Regions from separate parts of the Staphylococcus sp. 231237_7MaSpsaltlick genome, predicted to be linked through region 3. Evidence: riboswitches for the same ligand, from Rfam matches in the RefSeq annotation. Region 3 holds a riboswitch; each other region holds the start of a gene.

Region 1 (7,708 bases), on a different contig from region 3:
AAGAGGGTAGGGGAGGTGTAATGATATAAAAAAGGTTAAAAATCAAACAAATAGTAGGGTTGTTAGACCTATTTCTGCCAGTTGGTCTAAATTAATTCGAGTCTATAAAATAATTTAAAATTGAAGGAATAGCAATGTTTTTAGACGGTGGTTTGTCTTACGTCACACATACCGAAGTCTAAAAGATATGGTTGTTTTTAAATGTTTGTAATAGAATGTGAATATCAAAATACATCAACAAGGGGTGAGATGATGAAAGAACATATCACATTTAAACAAGGCGTTAAAGAATGTATCCCCACTTTGTTAGGCTATGCTGGTGTTGGATTATCATTTGGAATTGTTGCTGTAGCCTCTGGCTTTAGTATTCTTGAAATTATATTATTGTGCTTAGTGATTTACGCTGGTGCTGCTCAATTTATAATTTGCACATTGGTCATCTCAGGGACACCCATAACGGCTATTGTACTTACAGCATTCATAGTTAACTCGAGAATGTTTTTATTAAGCATGACATTAGCTCCGAATTATAAAGATTATGGATTGTTAAATCGGTTAGGGCTTTCTTCGCTTATAACTGATGAGACATTTGGTGTAGCTATCACGCCACATTTAAAAGGTGAGAAGATAAATGATAGATGGCTACACGGTTTAAATATTACAGCGTATTTATTTTGGACAGTGTCATCTGTTGCAGGTGCTATATTTGGCAAATACATACAACATCCGGATGCTTTAGGGTTAGACTTTGCAATCACAGCAATGTTTATCTTTCTAGCGGTATCTCAATTTGAAGCGGTAAAGCGCTCACATATTAGAATTTACTTTGTCTTAATTATCTGTGTTGTAGTTATGATGTTGTTGTTCAGTTTATTTATGCCGTCATACTTAGCGATTATTTTAGCTTCAGTTGTTGCGGCAATGCTTGGGGTGGTGATGGATAAATGACGACTTCTCTACATATGCTTATTATCATTTTGTTGTGTGGGTTAGTTACATGGTTAACAAGGGTTATCCCTTTTATATTAATCACGAAAATACAGTTGTCTGAAAAGGTCGTCAAATGGCTCTCATTTATTCCAATTACACTATTCACGGCATTAATTATAGATGGCGTTATAGAGCAACATGACAATGGGCTTGGCTACACATTAAATTTCCCATTTATTATAACGATGATACCTACAATCTTAATTGCAGTTATCACACGTAGTCTAACCTTTACAATTATTGGGGGCATTTTAATAATGGCACTCTTAAGATGGCTATTTTAAATAATTCATTGATGTAAGAGTTAATATCCGTTAGAATGACAATAATTAGAAAATTATGACATCTTTTATATGAGATGCATATAAATAAAATAAAATCTTATTTCGAGAAGCAGAGGGACTTGGCCCGTTGAAGCTTCAGCAACCGGCTATATAAGATGTAGTACGGTGCTAATACCAACGAGATACTCGAATGATAAGTATAGTTAAACTTCTTACTTATTTTTAGAGTGAGGAGTTTTTTTATTTAAGTAGGAGGTAAAAAATGACAAATTATACGGTTGATACATTAGAATTGGGACCATTTACGACTGAATCTGGTGAAACGATAGCAAATTTGAAGTTACGCTATGAGCATGTGGGTTTTCAAGGGCAACCGCTTGTAGTAGTTTGCCATGCATTAACAGGCAATCATCTGACATATGGTACGAATGAAGATCCTGGATGGTGGCGTGAAATTATTGATGGTGGATACATGCCAATTCATGATTATCAGTTCTTAACATTTAATGTTATTGGTAGTCCATATGGTTCAAGTTCTGCACTCAATGATGTAGATTTTCCTAAACAATTAACGTTGAGAGATATTGTCAAAGCTATTGAACTAGGTATCGAAACACTAGGGTATCGAAAGATTAATATATTAATCGGTGGCTCTTTAGGTGGCATGCAGGCGATGGAACTTTTGTATAACCGTAAATTTGAAGTAGAGAAAGCAGTAATCCTAGCTGCTACTGATCGAACGTCATCTTATAGTCGTGCATTCAATGAAATCGCAAGACAGGCTATTCTGCTTGATAACAAAGAAGGAATGAGTATCGCAAGACAGTTAGGATTCTTAACCTATCGTTCATCAAAAAGTTATGACAAACGTTTCACACCTGATCAAGTAGTTGCGTATCAGAAACACCAAGGCGATAAATTTAAACAACATTTCGCGTCTGAGTGTTACTTAACACTGCTCGACGTCTTAGATAGCCATGATTTAGATAGAGGAAGAGATGACGTGGATGCTGTGTTTGGCTCACTTGATACAAAGGTCATGACAATGGGTTTCACCGATGATTTACTCTACCCAGATGATTTAGTTAAGGCAGTAGGAGAACGCTTTAAATACCATAAACATTTCTTTGTTCCTGATAATGTTGGGCACGATGGTTTCTTGCTTAATTTTAATGATTGGGCACCTAATTTATATCATTTCTTAAACTTATCTAAATTTAAACGTAAATAATATTGAGGTTATTGAATATTTATTGAAATATGGGCAGTGCATAATGACATCTGACTCGTTGTGAGTTGTTATTAGGCATTGCCCTTTTTGATTTTAAAAAAGTTGAAATAATAGATTCGAGAAGTATGGAATTTAGAAGGCAAAAAGCAATGATGGAATAATCATTAATCCATGTAATCAGTAATCTAGTTTGATAGAGACGATTTCTGAATTTGCAGTAAATCAAAGGGGATGTTAAAAGATGTTATCAGATCATTAATTCTTCTATATAAAATGGGTCGGTAAAATTGTGTAAAAGATTTAAATTGGTTAAAATGGTAGTTATAGTCAAAAATAGTATAGGAGTGGCGAACTTGTTTTCAAAAATATATCCTAAAGCAACTATTCTTAGCATAATTGCTTTCATAGTAGTAGCTTTAGCTTTACATATATTACCACCGCTAGGACTGGTACTCGCATTATTTGCTACGATACCAGGTATCATCTTATGGCACAAATCAAACGAGTCGTTTGGCTTAGCAGCGGTTATATCGGTTGTCTTAACAACATTATTAGGTAATATATTTGTGCTAAGTATATTGGTCCTCATTATTTTCTTGAGCTTTATCGTAGGCCAATTGTTAAAAGAACGTACGTCAAAAGAACGTATTTTATATGTTACAACTACATTTATGAGTATCGTTTCACTTATCGCGATTATGTTATTACAGACTTTTGATAAATTACCAAAAGCCTCTGCAATCATCAATCCAGTGAAACAACAAATGCATCAACTTATAACAGAGTCGGCAGTCTCCGGAGATTCTAAAATGATTCTTGAAGAAGGTTTCCGCCAATTTGCAGTACAATTACCGAGTTATATTGTGATTGCAGTTTTTCTACTTATATTGATTAATCTTATTATTACATTTCCAATCTTACGTAAATTCAAAGTTGCTACACCAATCTTCAAACCATTATATGCATGGCAGATGAAACGCTCGATATTAGTCATCTATATTATTGTGCTGTTTTGTGTTATGTTTGCTACCCAATCGGGTACTTTTCAAAGTGTCGTATTAAACTTTGAAATTGTGTTATCATTATGTATGTATATTCAAGGGTTGAGTGTTATTCACTTTTTTGGAAAAGCAAAATCAATGCCGCTTGCACTTACGATTATTTTAATGGTGATTGGGACAATATTAACGCCATTTACACATATCGTGGGACTCATTGGATTGGTAGATTTATGCTTTAACCTGAAAAGCATCATTAAAAAATGATTTGGGGTGGAAAAATGAACCGTCAATCCACTAAAAAAGCGTTGATTTTACCATTTATTATTTTGGCACTCACAGCAATCGCACTCGTTGTTGTTTGGTTTATCTTTAACCAATTAGTCGCAGGAATTGCGACCGTTGTTTTAGTGTTTGTCATCATAGCGACAGCCTGGATGGTAAGACAAGCTTTTCGGAAATTAGACTATTACGTCAATAATCTCAGTGGACATATTTCTGCAGGTAACAACATTGCTATTAAGACGTTACCTATCGGTATGATTATCTTAGATGAAAATGAAAACATAGAGTGGATGAACCAGTTTATGTCGGATCGTTTGAGTCGTAATGTGATTTCGGATCCAGTTAATGAAGTATATCCAAATATTTTAAAGCAATTAGAAAAAACACAAGAAGTAGAAATTGAAGAGAATGAATACCACTATCGTGTGCGTTATTCAGAAAGTGAACATGTATTGTATTTCTTCGATATAACTGAAGAAGTACAGACAAATGATTTATATGAAGAATCTAAACCAATTATCGCGACATTGTTCTTAGATAACTACGATGAAATTACACAGAATATGAATGATACACAGCGTTCTGAAATCAACTCGATGGTAACACGTGTAATCAGTAGATGGGCAGAGGAACATGATGTTTACTTTAAACGTTATAGTTCAGACCAATTTGTCGCTTATTTAAATCAACGTATTTTAAAGGAAATTGAAGATGCTAACTTTAGCATTTTAGGACAGCTCCGTGAGAAGAGTGTGGGTTATCGTGCTCAACTGACATTGAGTATTGGTGTCGGTGAAGGCTCTGAAAATCTTATCGACTTAGGTGAACTATCGCAATCCGGCTTAGATTTAGCACTTGGCCGTGGTGGTGACCAAGTTGCAATTAAAAATATGAACGGTAATGTACGTTTCTACGGTGGTAAGACTGACCCAATGGAAAAACGTACGCGTGTTAGAGCTCGAGTTATCTCACATGCCTTGAAAGATATCTTAATGGAAGGTGACAAAGTCATTATCATGGGTCATACACGACCTGATTTAGATGCAATCGGTGGTGCAATTGGTGTGTCACGCTTTGCAATGATGAATAACTTAGATGCCTACATAGTATTGAATGAATCAGATATCGATCCAACCTTACGACGTGTAATGGAAGCGGTCAATGAAAAGCCTGAACTTAAAGAGCGATTTATTACTTCTGATGAAGCATGGGATATCATGACCTCTAAGACAACGCTTGTTGTAGTCGATACACATAAACCAGAGATGGTACTAGATGAAAACATTCTAAACAAGGCCAATCGTAAAGTGGTTATTGATCACCATAGACGTGGTGAAAGCTTTATCTCTAGCCCGTTACTAGTGTATATGGAACCATATGCAAGTTCTACTGCAGAGTTAGTGACAGAATTATTAGAATATCAACCAACTGAGCAACGTTTAACACGTCTCGAATCGACAATTATGTTTGCCGGTATCATCGTTGACACACGTAACTTTACGTTGCGTACAGGTTCTAGAACCTTTGATGCAGCAAGTTATTTAAGAGCGCATGGTGCGGATACAATTCTGACACAGCATTTCTTGAAAGATGATATCGACACATATATTAATAGAACTGAATTGATTCAAACAGTTAAGTTACAAGACAATGGTGTTGCCATCGCACATGGTTCGGAAGATAAAATTTATCATCCCGTCACGGTTGCACAAGCTGCCGATGAGCTGTTAAGTTTAGATGGCGTAGATGCTTCTTATGTAGTAGCCAAACGTGAAGATGACGTCGTCGGTATGTCTGCCCGTTCTTTAGGTGCAGTTAACGTTCAATTAACGATGGAAGCCTTAGGTGGTGGCGGTCACTTAACAAACGCTGCAACACAAATTAAAGGTGTAACTGTAGAAGAAGCAATCGATCAACTTCAAGAAGCAATAACAGAACAAATGAGTAGGAGTGAGAATACATGAAAGTAATATTCACACAAGACGTTAAAGGTAAAGGTAAAAAAGGCGAAGTTAAAGAAGTACCAGTAGGCTACGCAAATAACTTCTTATTGAAGAAAAATTACGCAATTGAAGCAACACCAGGAAACTTAAAACAATTAGAACAAAAGAATAAAGCAGCAGAAGCTGAACGCCAACAAGAAATTGAAGACGCTAAAAAGCTAAAAGAACAATTAACTGAAATCGAAGTTAAAGTATCAGCTAAAACAGGTGAAGGTGGTAAATTGTTCGGTTCTGTAAGTACAAAGCAAATCGCACAAGCCTTACTAGACCAACACAATATCAAAATTGATAAACGTAAAATGGATCTACCAAGCGGTATCCACGCGTTAGGTTATACCAACGTACCTGTGAAGCTAGACAAAGAAGTAGAAGGTACAATTCGTGTGCACACAGTTGAACAATAATAACGAATTGAAATATGAGGTGTAATCGTAATGGATGGAATGTATGAACAAAATCAAATGCCGCACAGCAATGAGGCTGAACAGTCTGTATTAGGTGCCATTATCATAGATCCAGAATTGATTAACACAACTCAGGAAGTCTTACTTCCTGAGTCATTTTATAGAGGCGCACATCAACACATCTTTAGAGCGATGATGAACCTCAACGAAGATAATAAAGATATAGATGTCGTAACAATCATGGATCAATTGTCACAAGAAGGGCGATTGAATGAAGCGGGTGGTCCGCAGTATCTTGCCGAGCTATCCAGTAGCGTTCCGACCACTCGAAACATACAATACTATACAGAAATTGTGTTTAAGCATGCTACCAAACGAAAGTTAATACAAACTGCAGATAGTATTGCGAATGATGGTTATAATGACGAACTTGAATTAGATGCAATTTTAAATGATGCAGAAAGAAGAATCTTAGAACTATCATCTTCACGTGAAAGTGATGGTTTTAAAGATATACGTGATGTACTTGGTGAAGTATATGAAAATGCCGAAGTATTAGATCAAAACAGTGGTCAAACACCTGGTGTCCCGACAGGTTATCGTGACCTAGACCAGATGACTGCAGGGTTTAATCGCAGCGATTTAATTATTTTAGCGGCACGTCCATCAGTTGGTAAGACTGCCTTCGCACTGAATATCGCGCAGAAAGTTGCGACACATGAAGATCATTATTCAGTTGGAATCTTTTCACTCGAGATGGGTGCCGATCAATTGGCCACACGTATGATTTGTAGCTCAGGTAACGTAGACTCGAACCGCTTAAGAACAGGTTCAATGACCGAAGAGGACTGGAATCGATTTACGATTGCCGTTGGTAAACTATCAAGAACGAAGATATTTATCGATGATACACCAGGGATTCGTATTACCGATATACGTTCAAAATGTCGCCGTCTCAAACAAGAACACGGCTTAGATATGATTGTAATTGACTATTTACAATTAATTTCCGGTAGTGGTTCACGATTTTCAGATAATCGTCAACAAGAAGTATCTGAAATATCGCGTACATTAAAGGCGATTGCCAGAGAACTTGAATGTCCGGTTATTGCGTTGAGTCAGTTATCACGTGGTGTTGAACAACGACAAGATAAACGTCCAATGATGAGTGATATTCGTGAATCTGGTTCGATAGAGCAAGATGCCGATATCGTAGCCTTTTTATATCGTGATGATTACTATAATCGTGGCGAGGATGAAGACGACGATGACGATGCAAACTTTGAACCACAGACAAATGATGAAAACGGTGAAATAGAAATTATAATTGCCAAGCAACGTAACGGCCCAACGGGTACCGTGAAATTACACTTTATGAAGCAATATAATAAATTTACCGACATCGATTACGCCCATGCAGAAATGGGCTAACAAAATTTTATAAAAAATATTTTCCCGTACGATAAATTAGTTTTGTTCTTAATCGTACGGTTTTTGTTTGTATTTATTCATA
Region 2 (7,708 bases), on a different contig from region 3:
CTTTTTACCTTTATAATCATTTTTGTTATATAACTTCATATCTTTTTCATCTTTTTTACGACCAGGAAGTGGAATATCAAATTTAAGAATTAAAAACCTAAATAAGAAATAATAAATCGCAGTAAATCCTAAGCCTATAATGATTTGTATCACATAAGTTAACCAATGATTTTGTGCTAACGGTATCCAGTTTGTTGCAAAGAAGTCTAATAGTCCTCCACCAAAGTTACCTACTAAACCAAATCCATACATCATCGTATCCATTGTTGCAGCTAATAACGCATGGAGAACAAATAAATAAGGCGCTATAAATAAAAATGTGAATTCTAATGGTTCTGTTATACCAACTACAACTGCAGTTAATGTTGCTGGAATAAGTAATGCTGCAATTTTCTTTTTATTTTCTTTAGGTGTAGTTGAATACATCGCTAAAGCAATACCTATAGCCCCAAAGACCTTACCATTACCTTGTAGCATAAATCCATATGGGAATTGTTCTTTTAATGGTTCAGTGCTTTTAGCAAATTCATTAACGTGTTCAAACCATTCTGCTTTTAAGCCATGATTGACTACAACAGGACCAACTTCAATTGGTGCATATATAAAATGGTGTAATCCTGTTGGAATTAATACTCGTTCTAAGAAGTGATACAACCAAACGCCAATATAACCTGATCCAATAATAAAGCCTTGTAATGAAGTAATACCACCTTGCACCGTCGGCCAAATAACACATGTAAGTAGTGCTATTGGTAACATAACAAAGAATGATATCGTCACCACAAATGTTAGACCTTGGAAAACGCCTAACATCTCTGGTAATCGTTTACTGTAGTATCGATTATGTATCCAAGTTATGATACTTGAAATGATAATTCCACCAAGTATATTCGTATCTAACGTTTCAATCCCAGCAATCGCTTTAAGTCCTGTTACATTGTCAACGCCTTTTTCCAAATTCGCTCCAAATGTATGCGGCCATTGCGTAAGTATTGCATTTATAAAAGTATTGAACATAAGGTAGCCCATCAATGCTGCTAAAGCTGCATGTCCAGGCGCTTTTTTAGCCAAAGATAGTGGCAAACCGACCACAAACACAACTTCCATATGATTAAAAATTGTCCAACCACCAGCTTCGATTACTGACCAAATTTTAAACCAAGTTGTTCCATCAGCAGCAATGCTTCCCATAATCGATGGATTTTTAAATAAAGTGGCAAATCCTAAAACAATACCAAAAAATGCAAACATTAATACAGGTACAATCATCGCACTCCCAAATCGTTTAATTGCATTCATAGTCGTATAACCTCCTATTTCTATACATAAGCATTTATCTACACATCGTTCATAATAAATCTATAAATATAATTCATTGAGTATGTGTTGTATGTGATTAATTTAATATTAAGGGAAACGCTTACATACAGACAATAGTTTGACGCCATTCGGAACAATTTTGTATAATCAGATTATATTTTCAAAACATGAAAATATTTTCATGAAGTGTGAGGTGACAAATTTGTTTTTAGATGAACGTGTTAATACTAACTTTAATAAATTAAATGAAAATGATTTACATATCGCACATTTTATTAATACACATATCCTACAATGTAAAACGATGAAAATACAAGAATTAGCAGAACACACCCACGCATCTAACGCCACCATTCATCGTTTCACACGTAAATTAGGCTTTGATGGTTATAGTGATTTTAAATCTTATTTAAAATTTGAAACTGAACAATCACATCAATTAGCTTCAGATTCAATCGAAGGTTTTAAACAAGAAATCGAAAATACTTTCACTTATTTAGAAAGAATCGATTATGACCTGATTACAGATAAAATTTACCAAGCAGAAACCGTTTATTTATATGGAACTGGATTAGCCCAAATGAATGTTGCTCAAGAGGCACAGCGTATCTTACTAACGGTACATAAAAATATTATCGTACTTCATGACGTACACGAATTTAAAATGGTATTGAATAAAACAACACCGAAAGATATCTTTTTTATCATTTCTCTTTCTGGTGAATCAGAGCAATTAACAGATATCAGCAATTTATTACAGTTACGTCAAAAATATTTTTTCTCTGTTACCACTTTAAAAGATAATACCCTTGCTCAGAAAGCAAATTATAATATTTATGTATCTAGTAATACATTTTACTTAGCAGACGGCATAGATTATTCAAGCTTTATTAGTTACCATATTTTCTTCGAAACCTTATTACGAAAATATAATGAACGTAAAGTAATAGGTGAATTGTACTAAAATATACTTTCCAACTATCATCTTATTCGACATGTTCAAATAACCGTATTGAGGCTTAAATGATTACTTTGAATTTATTACTTATAAAAAGCTCCCTCTAAAGTTTTTACACATTTAGTAATTACTTTAAAGGGAGCGTTATTTATTTGAAGTAACGACCGAGCAAACCGTATAAAGTATTTCCTTTGATACGGGCCGAAACTTTATTCAAACTTAAACGATATTATCAGAATTATGAAAATCCAACAAAATCATATCAGACAATATGATTACAATATCAACTCAACAATATTATAAATCCGCTTCAAACTCTTCAAGTGTTAATTGTAGTTTGTCGAATAGCATTTCAAATCCATGCGCCGTTGAATCATGATATTCTTTCTTCTTCTGTTTATATTCTAAAGATGTTAATCTTCTTTCTCTTGGTACAAAAGCAGTATAATTGAAAACCATTTGTGTAATGCCAGGTTCTCTTTCGAATATTTCTACTTCTATCGTATCTTCTGAATCGCTTAATTCTGGCATACCAATTGTCATGACGATATATTCATAAGGCAATAATGAAGCAAAAGTACCTTGTACTACATTTTCCTTACCTTTACGAACATCAACAATTTTATACGTTCCATTTTGTTCCGCAGCTACTTCAATAGTTTTATTTGTTCTTTCAGTTGTCATAAACCACTGTTTAAGAAAGCGTTGGTCTGTCCACGCTTGGTATAATAATTCAGGCTCTACTTTGAATAATCTTTCAAGACGAATTTCAACATTCTCATTTTCTACATTGTATTTACCCACGATCGATTGTTCACCTACTTTCACTCTTATTACTATTCTAACGCATTCCACTATACTTCTAAACAATTAATACATAAATATAGTAATGTTCTTTAATATTTATAAAGCTTTAACAATCTCATTTTATCGCTATTAGTCAGTAAACGTCAAAACTTTCATTTTTAGTGAATATTATCTAAATAAACTTCACGCTTATCTTAGCATATTCTGTTCACATACTATTTATTAAAAAAAGCGAATGAGCCCGGTATACACATGCCCGGACTCAAATTTAATATCAATTATAATCAGTTAAAATTTAAAATCACAGTGAAAACAAAAAATTTTCGAATGCTTTCTAAATCCTATTTATCAATTTATAACTCCGACACACTAGCCAGTACTTAAAAGTCTACCTCACTTCAAATTTAAATATATCTTAATTACTTTTTATTTAATCTAGGCAATCTAAAGAAGATTGCTATCAGTCCACAAACACCTAATATCATTGGATAAATAGAATACGGTACTAATTCAAATGGAGATATAGACGCCACACCTGCAGCCGCAATCAGCTGAGGACTATATGGCAACATACCCTGGAAACAACTCGCAAACATATCTAAAATACTGGCTGATTTACGCGGATCTACATCATATTCTTCTGATATATCTTTCGCTAATGGGCCTGCCATTAATATAGAAATAGTATTATTTGCTGTTGATATATCTGCAACACTTACTAAGCCAGCAATCCCTAATTCTGCACCGCGTTTAGATTTAACTTTACTGCGTACAAAATTTAACAACCAAGTAATACCACCATTATGTTGAATCAACGCAACTAATCCACCAATGAGCAATGCAATAATCGCTATATCTTCCATGCCGATAATACCTTTAGATATTGAATTTAATAAGCCAGTCCATCCAAATGAACCATAAATTAATCCAATAATTGCAGAAAGTACAACACCACCGATTAATACGATAACGACATTTACACCTATTAGTGCTAAGATAAGCACAAATAAGTATGGAATTACTTTAATAAGGTCATAATCGTAACTTTTACTTGCATCTATGTGCGCACCATTAGTTAAAAACCAAAGCACAATAATAGTAAATATCGCACCAGGTAAGACAATTCTTATATTCACCTTAAATTTATCGCTCATTTTCGTTTTCTGAGTACGTACTGCAGCTATTGTAGTATCAGAAATCATCGATAAATTATCACCAAACATAGAGCCACCAACAACAGTAGCCATTGTGATAGCTGCTGAAACATCTGTAGCCTGACTTAAACCAAAACCAACTGGCGCTATAGCAGCTACCGTTCCTACAGACGTACCCATTGATAAAGATACAAACATACATATAATAAAGAGCCCGACAATAATTAAGTTTTCTGGTATTAATGATAACCCTAAATTAACTGTCGACTCCACGCCGCCCATATCTTCTGTCGTTTGGGAAAATGCACCTGCTAACAAGAAAATCAACATCATTAAAATAATATTAGAATGTCCTGCACCTTTTGTAAAAACTTCAACCTTTTTATGAAATGCTTCTTTTCTGTTTAATGCTAAGCCAACGATAGACGCAACTAATATAGCTACATTGAGTGGCATCGTAGTAAAGTCACCCGTACCAATACCTACACCTAAAAACATACCAACAAATACGATTAAAGGTATCAAAGCCCATGCGTTACCTTTTTTTGTCTCCTCCATACATAACCAACTTTCCTAAATATTAAAACAGAATCTAACATTCTATTATTTTTTAGTCCTAAAAATAAAAAAACTCTTTCTATTTAAGAAGAAAGAGTAATCTGTGATTCATTCTTATCTTCTAGCATAATTTATGCTACTGGATTTGGCACACGCATCATCATGTTGCCGAAGTATCAACGGGCCAGTCCCTACACTTCTCTTGATAAGTTATTATTTTATTTTATTACAGTACAGTATTAATCGTAATTCGTCAAATAGGAAAGCGGATAGAAAACAATTTTTATAAATGCTTTCATTTTCTCTCCCTTCCAACTATCTATTATTTCAATAAAGCTTATTTTGTTAAATATCTTTTAGTTACTCCATTGGACGTTCTATTGTGAATTTATTTCCTAAAGAAGCGTAATCATTACCCGCTAAACGAGCTACTGCACTAAGCGCATCGGCGTCTATTTTACTATCTTCAAAATAAACGGACTCATCAATATGAAACATGACTACTTCACCTATAATTAAGTCAGATCCTTCTTGAGAGTCACCTAACGGAATAATTCTATCTAACTTACATTCCATACGAATTTTTGCTTGTTCAATGCCAGGCACTGAAACTAATTCAGAGTCAACACAATTCAGGTTTGTTCTTTCCAATTCATTTTGGTTACGGATCAATGGTGCTGCTGTTTGGTTGATTTGTTCTACTGTAGCTTCATCTGTGATATGGACAACAAACGATGCCGTTTCCTCAATATTTAAAGAAGTGTCTTTGCGTTTCCCTTCAGAACGACCTGTAGAAATCATAATCATTGGAGGCGCACTATTAACAACGTTGAAAAAGCTAAATGGCGCTGCATTCAAACGCCCTTCTTTATCTTGGGAAGTAACAAATGCGATGGGTCTAGGTATCACACTACCACTTAATAATTTATAATTTTGCTTTTTAGTTAAAGTATCTGCTTTAAATTTCTTCATAAATGATTCCCTTACCTTTCTATAAATAAGAAGGAGGTAGGATATCAATGTATCCTTGCCTCCTTATACTTAGTATCGTCTAGATATCAAAATACTAATAGTTAAATTAGATTACGGTCTCATTTCTGCATCAATTCTAATCTAATTGGGTACCACCTGTCACACCATAAACTTGGCCTGTTGTATAGCTTGATTCCTCGGCAGCTAAATGGACGTATACGCCTGAAAGTTCAACGGGTTGGCCAGCTCTACCTAAAACTTCTTTTTGACCAAAAGTAGGAATTTTAGATTGGGGCTGTCCACCAGAAATTTGGAGCGGTGACCAGAATGGGCCTGGTGCTACACAGTTCACTCGAATCCCCTTACTACCTAATTCTTCAGATAAGCTTTTGGTAAGTGAAATAATAGCTGCTTTGGAAGCGGCATAATCATGCAAGATTGGACTTGGATTATACCCTTGTACAGATGACGTCAATGTAATCGTTGCACCTGGTTCTAAATAATCAATTGCTTTTTGCACTGACCAGAAAATAGGATAGACATTTGTTTCGAATGTCTCAGTAAATGATTCAGTATCAAAGCCTTTAAGATTATTTCTATATTGCTGATGTCCTGCTACAATTGTTACATTATCTAATCCACCAAGTTTATTATAAGCTGTTTCAACTAAATCATAGTTAAATTGTTCATCACGTATATCACCTGGGATTAATACCGCTTTACGACCCGCGGCTTCAATCACTTGTTGCACTTCTTCAGCGTCTACTTGCTCAGCCGGTAAGTAGTTAATCGCCACATCCGCACCTTCCTTTGCATAGGCAATAGCAGCGGCTCTACCGATAGCAGAATCTCCACCAGTCACTAACATCTTGTAATCTTTCAAACGTCCGTAACCGGTATAAGTTGTTTCACCACAATCAGGCTTAGGCTCTAATTTATCTTGTAAACCTGGAATGGCTTGTTCTTGTTTCGGGAAATCTTCACTTGAAAATTTTGTTCTAGGATCTTGTCCTGGCATATGCAAACACTCCTTATTTAAAGAATATGCTTATGCATTACCCTGATTTTTTAACTTTTAATACATCAATCGAAGATTCTATTTAGATTGTTCGTTTAAAAGTTTTTGTACAAAACTTACGAAATAATCAGGTACTTTTTCTAATATACGTTCATCTGGATCATATTTAGGATGATGCAGATCATATTCACTATTAGAACCAATAAACACAAATACACTTGGATATTTATTTGAGAAACCAGAAAAATCTTCTCCGATGGTTAATGGTTGATCCATAATACTCACATTATAACCTACCGATTTAGCAACCTCTATAGCGTCTTCTGTTAATTTTTCATCGTTAACAACTGCACCTGGTAAACGATGATATAACGTTTCAATTTCAACACCAAATGCTTCTGCAAGGCCACTTCCAATTGCACGCAAGCGTTTTTCGATGTAATTGCGTTTCTCTTCGTCAAAACTTCTCACTGTGCCTTGAACATAAGCTTCATCTGCAATAACGTTCCATGTATTACCACTCGATACTTCACCGATAGTAACAACGCCATTATCGAATGCTGATAAATTTCTACTAACAATTGATTGCACGCTATTAATTAATTGTCCTAACACAATAACTGGATCATTACCTTGTTCAGGTTTTGCAGCGTGAGCCCCTACACCTTTAATTTTAAATTCAAAACGATCTACCGATGATGTAATAACACCTGATTTTACTGCAAATTCATCAATGTCTAATGTAGGGTAATTATGATAGCCTAACACCGCTTTAGCGCCTTCTATCGCGCCTGTATCAGTAATATGATACGCACCATAACCTAGTTCTTCTGCAGGTTGGAAGATAATGCGTACGCGCCCAGCTAATTGCGATTCAATTTCTTTCAATTTTGTCGCTACTGCAAGTATGCTCGCCATATG
Region 3 (7,708 bases):
ATTGATTTCATCTTTAATTTCTTTAGATTGTAATACTTCCATCAATGCTTTGATTTTTTTATCATCTTTATGCCCTTCTTTAACAGCAATTAAATTGGCATAAGGATTGTCTTTCGCTTTCTCTAATACAATAGAATCATCTTTAGGACTTAATTTTTGATCGATTGCAAAATTAGAGTTGATAATGACAGCATCAGCATCTTCATTTTGATAAATTTTCGGTAAGTATTCTGCAGATTGTTTATTATTAAATTTGATATCTTTTTTGTTTTCTACGATATCATCAAATTTTGCATCTTCAATCTTCACGCCATCTTTTATTTTAATTAATCCTGCATCTTGGAAGAATTTTAAAAAACGGCCTTCTTCAGCTGGATTATTAGAAACATAAACTGTGGCACCTTTTGGTAAATCTTTTAGACTCTTATACTTTTTAGAATAAACAGCCATTGGTTCTAAATGAACATTACCCGCTGATTCTACTTTATATCCTTTATCTTTTTTCTCAGTTTTTAAGTAAGGTGTATGTTGGAAAAAGTTTGCGTCTAATTCACCTTTATCTAATAATTTATTCGGTGTTGTATAATCATTGATTGTTTTAATTTTCAAATCATAGCCTTTATCTTTTAATAATGGCTTGGCTTTTTCTAATATTTCAGCATGAGGGGCTGGAGAAGCACCTACTGTAATTTTTTTATCTTCACTACCTCCACTATTCCCACAGGCTGCTAAAACAAGCGCTAATACAAGCACAGAAGCTAAACTAAATAATTTTTTCATATAAAAAGTCCCCCTTTTTAAGATTATCTCTTGTCAATTTTATTAGTAGCCCAATCACCAATAAATTGAATGATGAACACTATAATAAGGATTAAAATTGTTGAAACAAAAATAACGTCATTTTGATTTCTAGTGAAACCTGTTAAATAAGCTAGGTTACCTAAACCACCTGCACCAATAACACCGGCCACTGCAGTTGAACCTACTAAAGCAATCGCTGTAACAGTAATACCTGAAATTAACGCTGGCATCGCTTCAGGTAAAAGTACTTTTTTGACTACAGTCCAAGTAGTAGCACCCATTGACCAAGCCGCTTCAATAACACCTTTATCAATCTCTTTAAATGCAATTTCTACAAGTCTAGCATAGAATGGCGCCGCACTAATGATTAAAGCTGGTAATGCTCCAGTTGGACCACTAATCGTGCCTAAGACTAAACTTGTAAATGGAATTAATAAAAGTATTAAAATAATAAATGGTATCGCTCTAAACAAGTTAACTATAAATGAAACAACGCTATAGAAAACTCTTGCTATAGGTGATTTACTTTTAGCTGATAAAAATAGTAATACACCTAATATTAAACCTAATACAAACGCAAAAATTGTCGAAATTACTGTCATATAAATTGTTTCGTATGTCGCTAACCAAACTTCGTCCCAGCTGACGTTTGGCATTGTAAACATCTCGCGGAGGATGTCACTCAATGAATTACCCATGTCTTAACACCTCCACTGATACATGTTGCGCTTCTAAATCATTTTTGAACTTTTCGAATTTTTCTGAATTTACCTCGCCCAATTGAATTACTAAGAATCCAAGTGAACCGTCTTTTGTATGTTTAATATTAGCTTCTAATATATTCACATCAATATTATGTGTTTTCGTTATGTATGACACTAGTGGTTGCGTGGCATTATTCCCTGTGAAATTCAAACGTACAACATAATCATCTTCATTAAGCGATACTAAGTCACTAATAGATTCATCGAAATCATCATTTAAATCATCTTTGACAAAGCGTTTTGTAACGGCATGTTGTGGATTTTCAAAGACAGTGGATACTTGACCCTGTTCAATCACACGACCGTTTTCCATAACAGCTACTTCATCGCATATACGTCTAATGACATGCATTTCGTGCGTGATAATCACTATTGTCAAATTTCTTTCTTCTTTAATTTTCAATAATAACTCTAAAATTTCATCTGTTGTTTGTGGATCCAAAGCACTTGTCGCTTCATCACAAAGTAATACAGTTGGTTCGTTTGCTAACGCACGTGCAATACCTACACGTTGCTTTTGACCACCTGACAGCTCTGAAGGATATGCACTTTCTCTACCTTTTAGTCCAACAAGTTCTACTAATTCTTTTGCTCGTTGTTTTGCTTCACGGCGAGGTACCCCGGCTATTTCCAATGGAAATGTAATATTATTTAATACAGTACGCGACCATAGTAAATTAAAATGTTGAAATATCATGCTCACTTTTTGACGCTTTTTTCTTAATTGTGATTTTGATAGCTTACCAATTGTATCTCCATCGATAATGACGTCTCCTGAAGTCGGTTGTTCGAGGTTATTTAAAAGTCTAATTAAAGTACTTTTCCCCGCACCTGAAAAACCAACTACTCCAAAAATCGAGCCTGATTGAATACTTAAATCAACATGATCTACAGCCAGTACGTCCTGTTTTTTCGTTTTGTACTTTTTGACTATTTGATTTAACTCAATCATAGTGTTTCCTCCTTGTGTTGCTATTCCTTCAATTAAAAAATGCTTCCTCTATGTTCACCGAAGTATAGAGAAAGCAAAATTGCTTCTCTCATCTTCTAAAGTTTTAAAACTTTATGTGAATTGGCACCATTTCTTTTAAAGACGGTTGCCGGGCTTCATAGGGCACATCCCTCCACCTCTCGTGATAAGAGTTTCATTATTTAATTATTTTTAATCCTACCATTGCACTAATGTTTCGTCAATAACTATTTTAAATTTTCTAACAAATAAGGCACCGATTGAAACGCATAGATTCTTTTTTGCTCTTCACCTTTTGACATTACTAATAAAACTGGTACAGATTGAATTTCATACGATTGGCTAAAATCGGGATGAAAGTTTAAGTCCATTTTTATTGTAGGTAATTTCAAAATATCATTCGCAATATCTAGCATACGTTCAGAAATCTTACATGTCCCACATGTTGGCGTATAACCAAATATAAGATACTTATCTTCGTTTATATATTTATTGACGTCAACGCGTTGTTCACTTGTTACATTCATGTTAATAAACTTACCCTTTCAGCTATATAATCCAATCTTGCTTTCGCTACTTTGTCCTCATCCTTTACTATAAAACCATGTTTTTCCAATACTCTAGATAAATATGGTCTAGGACAACGAGCAACTTCACAAAATTTTTTATCTACTCTTATATGTCTACTCTCACTTAAATAGCGTTTGAACCATTTTCGTATTCTTTCACCTTCATCATCAGAATCTACAAGAATATATACTTGCTTGTCATATAAAGTATCGATCATTTCATCTAATTTATCTACACCCATCGTACCATTCGTGCAGATAATTTCTATCGGTTGATCAATTACCTGTTTGACTCGTTTCTTGTCTGACTTTCCTTCGACAACAATTACTTGGTTCAGTATCGTCATGACATCCACCCTCTAAATGTTGATAGTAAATCTTTCTACTTAGTTCTTCACAATCCGTGGTGACAATAAACATAATTTACATAGTTAAAACATTTCTTATTATTACAACCATAATTTATCATTTTTTAAAATTAAGATGAACTTGTTAGGCTTATATAATTCCTAAGTTTTCAATAATCTACAGTGCTATAAGAAAAACTCCAAGATAATTATATCATGGAGTTCAATGTTATATTATTCGCCAATCATTTCTGAATATTGCTCAGCAGTTAATAATTCATCTAATTGACTTTCATCACTTAGTTCAACTTTAACCATCCAAGCTTTTTCGTATGGTGATTCATTTACGAATTCTGGGCTATCTTCTAACTCGTCGTTAGATTCAACTACTTTACCTGATACAGGCGCGTATAGTTCTGAAACTGTTTTTACGGATTCAACACTACCAAAAGTGTCGCCTTCATTAATTTCGTCATCAACTTCTGGTAATTCAACGAATACGATGTCGCCAAGTTCACCTTGAGCGTATTCAGTGATACCAATAGTTACTGTATTACCTTCAACTTTTACCCATTCATGTTCTTTAGAATATTTTAATTCACTCGGTACTGCCACGAGAATCCCCTCCTAAATGATTTTACATATTAATGATGCCATATGCATACCATACAATCAACTATTTCTTGACATATTAATATTTTTATAATGTTTTCACAGCAATAGTTGAAGCGTTTACATATATTATTTATATTTACAACTTACAGAGATTACTTTTTTTATAAAAAAGGAATTAAGATAACCATGTTGCTTTATATTGGTCTTCTTTAAAACCTACTGTAACTTTGTCTCCAGAAATAGCTAATGGTCTTTTGACCAACATACCATTTGTTGATAATAAATCTAACTTTTCATCATCAGTAAGATCACTCATTTTGTCTTTAAGACCTAATTCACGATATTTAGCACCGTGCGTATTAAAAAGTTTATTTATATCGATATCTGTAGCCTCTAAAATTTCTTTAAACTCGTTTTTAGTGGGCGTATGCTGCACTATATCGATTGGTTCAAAGCTCACACCGTAGTCTTGTAAAAACTTAGCTGCTTTTTTACAAGTAGTACAATTAGGATATTGGTAAAATTTTATCATTATTCTGTACCTCCTATAACTAGTTAACATTAATATATCAAATTTATTGCTAAAACGCTCTAATTAATAAGCTGATTTTTTTTATAACTTTAAAATGTCCGTTATAATAAGCTTAATTATATTTTTAAAAAGGAGAAATTTATGAAACCTATTAATACAAATGAAGCATTTAAAGAAACTGTACAAAGTAGTAATCCAGTTATTGTGAAATTCGAAGCTGGCTGGTGTCCTGACTGTAAAGCAATGGATATGTGGATTGACCCTATCCAAGAAAAATACAATGATTACGATTGGTTTACAGTTAATCGTGATGAGCTTGAAGACGTTGCAGCTGACAACGACGTGATGGGTATACCAAGCTTATTAGTATTTAAAAATGGAGAAAAATTAGCTCACTTACACTCAGCTAATGCAAAATCACCAGAACAAGTAGAATCATTTTTAGCTGAAACATTTAAATAATTGAGATTTTTTATCTCATTTTAAGTGGCTGGGGCAAATTAAATGTCCAGCCTTAATCTTTGTAATAGCAGTATTTTTTAAAGAGCCACTTCTTTAAAGAGCCACTTCTCAATTTATTGAGTTAGTGGCTCTTATGCATGAGCTTTAGCTCATGCAATCAGTTTTGAGTTAGTGGCTCTTACACCTGAGCCCATACACATGTGTTTCACTTTTGAAAGTTAGTGGTTCTTATGCATGAGCACCAGCTCTTGTAACCAGTTTTAAATTAGTGGGACCTTATAATAACCTTAGACTTAAGTAGGCCTTTTGTCCCTCTCAACCCTACTCGCCCTTACTAACAGGCCGTCGAAATCTTTTTAAATGAATTAGATTTTTGTCTCACTCTCTCATTTTTTATATAAACATTATTTTTAAATTTTGAGTGAATAGCTATAACAATTGGGAGTGGGATAAGAATCTAACGCAAAATTTGATTCTTATCTCACTCCCTAAAATTTGCTTTAAAACTTTTCTATTACCTGCTCCGCATGACGTTTTCTATGTGGCATCTCATCTTGTAAATCTGTAAGATATAAGAAACCTACAAGTTGTTCATCATCCTTTACATTAAATATTGATCTTATTTCAGGCGTAAATATATATGTCGGTGATTTCCAACATGTGCCAATACCAGCTTCATACAACAATAACATTAGGTTTTGTGCGAAAGCGCCAAATGCCATGTTATTCTCTAAATCTTCTCGTTGTCTCGGATCCCTTTTTAGAATTAAGGCAAGCATGCCACCAAGATTCGTAACGGTATTATAATGATTTTCTTGTTTTTTATCTAAATTAGGAAAGGCAACTTCTGAGAGTTGTTTACTCATCGGACCTAAACGATCTTTAGCGATATGAACCACTCTCCAAGGCTCTCTCATACCATGATTGGGCGCGTCTGTCGCTTGCTGTATTGCTTGATATAATGCGTTATCATCTATCGTCATGTCTCTTTTAAAAACCTTAATACTTCTACGATGTGCAATTGCATCTTGTAGTTCCATTGATTATCGCCCTTTCGTTAATGATAATTATTTTCAATTATAAATCAGGCGACCACTATTTTCAAACTACTCGTATAATTTAATTTGTTCTTTTAATTTTTCAACATGAATTTGACCAGGCGCTTTAGGTGCATCTAAACAACCGTATGAAACTGAACCTCCGAACAATCCCTGAGCAGTTCTTGAAATTAACCCTAACTTAGACATCGCTATACCAACAACGTTTTGTGAAACCGTGTCTACTGTCTCAGACATTGCATTTAATAAGTTTAAGACATCTTGTTTATCATGAGGCATAACAGCTACTTTTAAATAATCTGGCTCAAGCTGATGCATTTTATAATATAAACGTTTTAAAATTTCCAATTTAGGTGTCTTTTTGAAATTATGTTGTGATAAGACAACTTCTAGATTTTCACGATGCGCTAAATCTATTACTGTATGATATTTTTCTATTGGCATAGCTTCTTCATATTCAATATCTATCATATCGATGTAGTTTAATGGAATTATCCTCTTTAGCACGTTTAAGTATGCGTCGTTTTCTAGTAGACCTTCTCCACCTTGTGTCTTCGTTCGATAGGTTACTAATAATTTTTTATTTAAGTTTAAATTGTAGATATCTTCAGCAATTTTCGCCAGATATGTTTCATCAAAAACTGACCATTGATCTATTCTTAGTTCTATAATATCTATAGATGATTGATATTGTTTCAAATCTTCAATTGTAGTTTGTAGTAATTCATGTTCAGGTGCAATTGTTACAGCTATATCAACTTTTGCCATGTTTAAACTTCCTTTTATAAGTAATATTTAAATAATTGTATAACAATTTCTAAAAATAATACAATTAAAAAACATATAAATTACTCGTTGAAATGATTTAAATAATTTTTCTTGGGTAAACATGAATTAGAAGTTTTTAAGGAGGTCATAAAATGGCAGTAAATTATGAAACAAAAGCAACAAATACAGGTGGACGTAATGGTCACGTTCAAACTGATGATAAAGCAATTGATGTAGCAATTGTGCCACCAGCTCAAGCTGATGCTGAAAAAGGTACGAACCCAGAGCAATTGTTTGCAGCCGGATATGCTTCATGTTTTAATGGCGCATTTGATTTAATCTTAAAACAAAACAAAGTTAGAGGCGCTGAGCCAGAAGTTACTTTAACAGTACGTTTAGAAGATGACCCAGACGCTGAAAGCCCTAAATTAAGCGTCTCAATTGATGCAAAAGTTAAAAATGTATTATCTCAAGAAGAAGCTGAGAAATATTTACAAGACGCGCATGAATTTTGTCCATATTCAAAAGCTACACGTGGCAACATCGAAGTTGACTTAAATGTATCAGTAGTTGACTAATTTATTTCCCCTCGAAAATTTCTTATTTGAAATTTTTGAGGGGTTTTTTGTCTTTTTATTCCTGATGTAAAATCTAGATGCTTTAATGCTTACATAAAATTTAATCACTTGTTCCCTTCATCTTTACTTTGAGAAAAGATATAAGCAATTAATACAGCAAAAGAAATCAGGATTAGCACTGCTAGTGAAACTATAATAGTTATTAAAGCTCCCACAATTTATGCCTCCATTCACATTTATGCGT

What was found. A riboswitch is a leader RNA that binds a small molecule or an ion and turns the genes downstream of it on or off. The one in region 3 is predicted to bind S-adenosylmethionine.
Region 1: it holds a riboswitch for S-adenosylmethionine, as region 3 does, so the genes downstream of both, metX (homoserine O-acetyltransferase MetX) here and ACF91D_RS12745 (methionine ABC transporter ATP-binding protein) in region 3, are expected to answer to the same signal.
Region 2: it holds a riboswitch for S-adenosylmethionine, as region 3 does, so the genes downstream of both, ACF91D_RS00700 (Na+/H+ antiporter NhaC family protein) here and ACF91D_RS12745 (methionine ABC transporter ATP-binding protein) in region 3, are expected to answer to the same signal.

Annotation. Positions count from the first base shown of each region.
Region 1 covers NZ_JBICNX010000006.1:326,646-334,353, forward strand. Annotated here, with positions in the region: gene ACF91D_RS14310 (AzlC family ABC transporter permease) at 253-948, shown strand; gene ACF91D_RS14315 (AzlD domain-containing protein) at 945-1,274, shown strand; SAM riboswitch class I at 1,369-1,474, shown strand; gene metX (homoserine O-acetyltransferase MetX) at 1,537-2,505, shown strand; gene ACF91D_RS14325 (DUF2232 domain-containing protein) at 2,844-3,770, shown strand; gene ACF91D_RS14330 (DHH family phosphoesterase) at 3,785-5,752, shown strand; gene rplI (50S ribosomal protein L9) at 5,749-6,195, shown strand; gene dnaB (replicative DNA helicase) at 6,226-7,626, shown strand.
Region 2 covers NZ_JBICNX010000001.1:122,054-129,761, forward strand. Annotated here, with positions in the region: gene ACF91D_RS00685 (alpha-glucoside-specific PTS transporter subunit IIBC) at 1-1,299, opposite strand, end outside; gene ACF91D_RS00690 (MurR/RpiR family transcriptional regulator) at 1,523-2,284, shown strand; gene ACF91D_RS00695 (SRPBCC family protein) at 2,576-3,082, opposite strand; gene ACF91D_RS00700 (Na+/H+ antiporter NhaC family protein) at 3,505-4,797, opposite strand; SAM riboswitch class I at 4,909-5,009, opposite strand; gene ACF91D_RS00705 (flavin reductase family protein) at 5,158-5,769, opposite strand; gene ACF91D_RS00710 (SDR family oxidoreductase) at 5,906-6,787, opposite strand; gene ACF91D_RS00715 (amidohydrolase) at 6,866-7,708, opposite strand, start outside.
Region 3 covers NZ_JBICNX010000005.1:400,371-408,078, reverse strand. Annotated here, with positions in the region: gene ACF91D_RS12755 (MetQ/NlpA family ABC transporter substrate-binding protein) at 1-780, opposite strand, end outside; gene ACF91D_RS12750 (methionine ABC transporter permease) at 804-1,499, opposite strand; gene ACF91D_RS12745 (methionine ABC transporter ATP-binding protein) at 1,492-2,517, opposite strand; SAM riboswitch class I at 2,603-2,708, opposite strand; gene ACF91D_RS12740 (thioredoxin family protein) at 2,763-3,062, opposite strand; gene ACF91D_RS12735 (toprim domain-containing protein) at 3,059-3,451, opposite strand; gene gcvH (glycine cleavage system protein GcvH) at 3,686-4,066, opposite strand; gene ACF91D_RS12725 (arsenate reductase family protein) at 4,242-4,598, opposite strand; gene ACF91D_RS12720 (thioredoxin family protein) at 4,740-5,060, shown strand; gene ACF91D_RS12715 (nitroreductase family protein) at 5,561-6,100, opposite strand; gene aroD (type I 3-dehydroquinate dehydratase) at 6,167-6,886, opposite strand; gene ACF91D_RS12705 (organic hydroperoxide resistance protein) at 7,039-7,464, shown strand.